DNA from 2 places in the Streptomyces montanus genome. Region 1 is predicted to be linked to the other one. Evidence: riboswitches for the same ligand, from Rfam matches in the RefSeq annotation. Region 1 holds a riboswitch; the other holds the start of a gene.
The links. Region 1 has a riboswitch for S-adenosylmethionine ahead of FE633_RS36805 (aminotransferase class V-fold PLP-dependent enzyme). Riboswitches for the same ligand answer to the same signal wherever they lie in the genome.
Positions count from the first base shown of each region.

Region 2: linked by a shared signal. The riboswitch ahead of thrC (threonine synthase) and the one ahead of FE633_RS36805 (aminotransferase class V-fold PLP-dependent enzyme) in region 1 are both predicted to bind S-adenosylmethionine.

Region 1 is NZ_VBZC01000058.1:7,589-9,973, reverse strand. It holds gene FE633_RS36805 (aminotransferase class V-fold PLP-dependent enzyme) at 1-1,101, opposite strand, end outside; SAM riboswitch class IV at 1,228-1,344, opposite strand; gene trpD (anthranilate phosphoribosyltransferase) at 1,641-2,385, opposite strand, start outside.
Region 2 is NZ_VBZC01000059.1:34,039-36,423, forward strand. It holds gene FE633_RS37220 (glucosyl-3-phosphoglycerate synthase) at 1-538, opposite strand, end outside; SAM riboswitch class I at 728-886, shown strand; gene thrC (threonine synthase) at 905-2,194, shown strand; gene FE633_RS37230 (MoaD/ThiS family protein) at 2,191-2,385, shown strand, end outside.

The DNA.
Region 1 (2,385 bases):
GATGCCGTACTCGGCGGAGAGCGCGGCGGCGAAGTGCGAGCTGTTCCAGCCCTCGACGACGAAGGAGATGACACCGACACGCGGCGCGTCGTCCCCGAAGAGCGAGAGAACACGCACTTCGGGCACCTCGGCGAGCCCTTCCCGGACCTTCCGGATCAGATACCGCTCCCGCGCGACGAGGCGATCGAAGCCCTCCTCGACCAGGGCCTTGCAGGCGGAGGCGACGGCATAGGCACCGATGACGTTGGGCGACCCCGCCTCATGCCGGGCCGCGCTGTCGTGCCACTCGACCTCCACTCCCCCGTCCGCCCGACGCGCGACCTTGCGGCTGGCGCCGCCGCCCGCGAGGTACGGCTCGGCCGCACGCAGCCAGTCGGCGCGCCCGGCGAGCACGCCCGTGCCGAACGGCGCGTACAGCTTGTGCCCGGAGAAGACGACCCAGTCGACGTCCAACTCCCCTACAGACACGGGGTGATGAGGCGCGAGCTGGGCGGCGTCGAGCACGATCCGCGCACCGTGCGCGTGCGCGGCGGCGGACAGTTCGCGTACGGGCCACAGCTCGCCGGTGACGTTCGAGGCACCGGTGACGCAGACGAGGGCCGGCCCCTGCTCGCGTTCGGCGAGGGCACGCTCCAGCGTGGCGACGGCCTGCTCGGGAGTGCGCGGCGCGTCGAGGTAGGTGACGTCGGCGTTCCGCCAAGGGAGCAGCGAGGCGTGGTGCTCGGTCTCGAAGACGAAGACCTGGCAGCCGGCGGGAAGGGCGGCGGCGAGCAGATTGAGCGAGTCGGTGGTGGAGCGGGTGAAGACGACCTGGTCCCCGTCCCGGCAGTCGAGGAACTCGGCGACGGTCGTCCGCGCCTTCTCGAAGAGATCGGTGGACAGCTGGGACAGATACCCGGCCCCGCGGTGCACGCTCCCATAGTAGGGGGCGTACGCGGCGACGTCGTCCCAGACCCTCTGGAGGGCCGGGGCGCTGGCGGCGTAGTCGAGCGCGGCGTAGGTGACTTCGCCGCCGGTGACGAGGGGGACGGTGACGTCTCGGCCCAGAACGGGCAGAGGGGTACGAAGCGACTGGTCGGCGGCAGCGGTGAGGACAGACATGGCGAACTCCTGTGAGCACAGGGAAAGGGGGAAAGAGGTACGCGGAGGTGGGGCTCGACGCCCTAGCGCATTCGCTTGCTCAACAGAAGGCTCCCTCGAACGACCAGGACCCCTGGTGACGCGAGGGGTCCGCGCTTGCCGCAGACCTTGCTGCCTACGGCCTGGTCTTCACCCGGGGCACCCCGCCACGGACGGAGGGTTGCCGGACAGCCGGCCGGGGCCTTTTGGCTGTCGCTCATGACCTGGAAGCATCCTGCCACATGATCTTCGGGGCACAAGTCCGGTGTCCGAATGCCGGGACAGTACGGGGCGGTCCTGACCGGTTTGGTTCGCCCCCGCCGCCCCTACCCGTCCCATCCCTGGGGCTCCGCCCCAGACCCCGCTCCTCAAACGCCGGACGGGCTGATTTCAGCCCGTCCGGCGTTTGAGGACGAGGCCGTTCAGGCCGATACGGGGGTCTGGGGGCGCAGCCCCCAGGTACGGGATGGGACGGGTAGGGGCGGCGGGGGCGAAAGAAATCGGTCCCGCCGCCGGAGGCGTCACGCGTTCGTCGCCGCGACCCAGCGATCCAGCGTCCTCTTCGCCGCGCCGGAGTCGATGGACTCCGCCGCCTTCGCCATCCCGGTGCGGAGCTGGTCCGCGAGGGGACCAGAGCCCGGCTCCAGGGCCACCAGAGCGGCTGCCGAGTTCAGCAGCACCGCGTCACGTACCGGCCCGGGCTCCCCACCGAGCAGCCGCCGGGCGACGTCCGCGTTGTACGAGGCGTCGGCTCCACGCAGCGCCTCCGTCGACACGAGCTCGATGCCGACCTCCCGCGGATCGAAGGCCTCCTCCTGGACCTTCCCGTCCCGTACCACCCACACACGAGAGGTGGAGGTGGTGGTCAGCTCGTCGAGGCCGTCGTCGCCCCGGAAGACCAGGGACGAGTTGCCGCGCTCCGCGAGGACACCGGCCATGATGGGCGCCATCCGCGCATCGGCGACACCGATGGCCTGGGCCTTCACGCGGGCCGGGTTGGTGAGCGGGCCGAGGAAATTGAAGACCGTACGGATCCCCAACTGCCCCCGCGCGGCTCCCACATGGCGCATCGCCGGATGGAACTTCACCGCGAAACAGAAGGTGATCCCGGCCTCCTCGGCCACCTGGGCCACCCGCTGCGGCGTCAGCTCAAGATTCACCCCGAGCTTCTCCAGCACATCCGAGGCCCCGGACGCCGAGGAAGCCGCCCGGTTGCCGTGCTTGACGACCTTCGCCCCGGTACCGGCGAGGACGATCGCGGACATC
Region 2 (2,385 bases), on a different contig from region 1:
GGCGGGCCATCAGCTCTGTTACGCGACCGCCCTGACCTGCGGCGGATCCGAGCGGGCGGTCGTACATCGCCTTGACGAGGTCGACGCCGGGCTCGGTGAGCAGCGGGCCGACGATCCCGGAGACGAAGTCCGCGGAGAACTCCTTCAGATCGGCGTCGACGAAGCAGACGATGTCGCCGCTCGTGACGAGCAGCGAGCGCCACAGGACCTCGCCCTTGCCGGGGACGGTGGGTATGCGCGGCAGGATCTCGTCGCGGTGGACCACGCGGGCACCCGCCTCGGCGGCCACCTCGGCCGTACGGTCGGTGGAACCCGAGTCGATCACGACCAGCTCGTCGACGAGCGGCACCTTCTTGGTCATCAGCTCGCGGCGGATGACGGAGACGATCTCGCCGACCGTCGCCTCCTCGTTGAGCGCGGGCAGGACCACGCTCACCGTGGAGCGCGCGGAGCGCTTCGCGGCGATCAGGCTGTGCAACTTGCGGTCACTCACGGACCAGGAGCGCGTGCTCAGCCAGCGCTCGACGTCTTCCAGCACGTGCGGCTCTCCTTGCGTTGGACTGGGGTTGCGAGTGCCTGTCCGGACGACGGCGGATGTGACTGTTCATCTCGCGACTCGGACGGCTCTCTCCACCATCCAGGCCTTCGGTTACAGTCTTGAACAACGCTGATGACCATCGCATGTCGCGGGTCGTTGCGTGCACAACCAATACTTACAACCGAATACCGCTCATCCAGAGGGGCAGAGGGAAACGGCCCGTTGAAGCCCCGGCAACCCTCCAGCCGGTTCTCGTACCGATCGATGGTGATCGGCTCCGCGAGGCTCCCGGCTCGGGAAGGTGCCAATTCCGTCTCACGGCGAGATGCGTCGTGGGGAAGATGAGGAGAAAGGGCCTCGCCTCACATGGCTGCGCAGACAGTTGCAAGCACCACGAACCCCCTCACCTCCGTGGACCTCGGTCCGGCCGCCGCGCTCTCCTGCCGCGAGTGCGGGCACCGGGTGGCGCTCGGCCCGGTCTTCGCCTGCGAGGAGTGTTTCGGCCCGCTCGAGATCGCGTACGACTTCTCGGCGTACGACACCGAGGACCTCCGCAAGCGCATCGAGGCGGGACCCGCGAACATCTGGCGGTACGCTCCGCTGCTGCCCGTCCCCGCGGACGTGGCCGAGAAGCCGAACATCAACCCCGGCTGGACCAAGCTCGTCAAGGCCGACAACCTGGCGGGCGAGCTGGGTGTGACCGGCGGCCTGTACGTGAAGGACGACTCCGGCAACCCGACGCACTCCTTCAAGGACCGTGTCGTCGCCCAGGCCCTGGAGGCCGCCCGCGTCTTCGGCTTCACCACCCTCTCCTGCTCCTCGACCGGCAACCTGGCCGGTGCGGTGGGCGCCGCGGCGGCCCGTGCCGGCTTCCGTTCCTGCGTGTTCATCCCGCACGACCTGGAGCAGGGCAAGGTCGTCATGGCCGCGGTGTACGGTGGCGAGCTCGTCGGCATCGAGGGCAACTACGACGACGTGAACCGCTTCTGCTCCGAGCTGATCGGCGACCCGGCCGGTGAGGGCTGGGGCTTTGTGAACGTCAACCTGCGCCCCTACTACGCCGAGGGCTCCAAGACGCTGGCGTACGAGATCTGCGAGCAGCTCGGCTGGCGGCTCCCGGACCAGCTCGTCGTGCCGATCGCCTCCGGCTCCCAGCTCACGAAGATCGACAAGGGTCTGCAGGAGCTGATCAAGCTCGGACTCGTCGAGGACAAGCCGTACAAGATCTTCGGCGCCCAGGCGGAGGGCTGCTCCCCGGTGTCCGTCGCCTTCAAGGCGGGCCAGGACGTCGTACGGCCGCAGAAGCCGGACACCATCGCCAAGTCGCTCGCCATCGGGAACCCGGCCGACGGGCCGTACGTCCTCGACATCGCGCGCCGGACCGGAGGCGCGGTGGAGGACGTCAACGACGAGCAGATCGTGGACGCCATCAAGCTGCTCGCGCGGACCGAGGGCATCTTCGCCGAGACGGCGGGTGGCGTGACGGTCGGCGTGACGCGCAAGCTGATCGAGAACGGCGTACTCGACCCGACCCTCACCACCGTCGTACTGAACACCGGCGACGGCCTCAAGACCCTGGACGCGGTGGCCGGCACGGGCCTGACCGCGACCATCCGCCCCAACCTGGACTCTTTCCGAGAGGCTGGCCTCGTATGAGCGTCAACGTCCGCATCCCCACGATCCTCCGCACCTACACGGGCGGCCAGGCCGAGGTCGCTGCCGAGGGCGCGACTCTCGCCGAGGTCATCGCCGATCTGGAGAAGAACCACACGGGCATCGCCGCTCGCGTCCTGGACGACCAGGGCAAGCTGCGTCGCTTCGTCAACGTGTACGTGAACGACGACGAT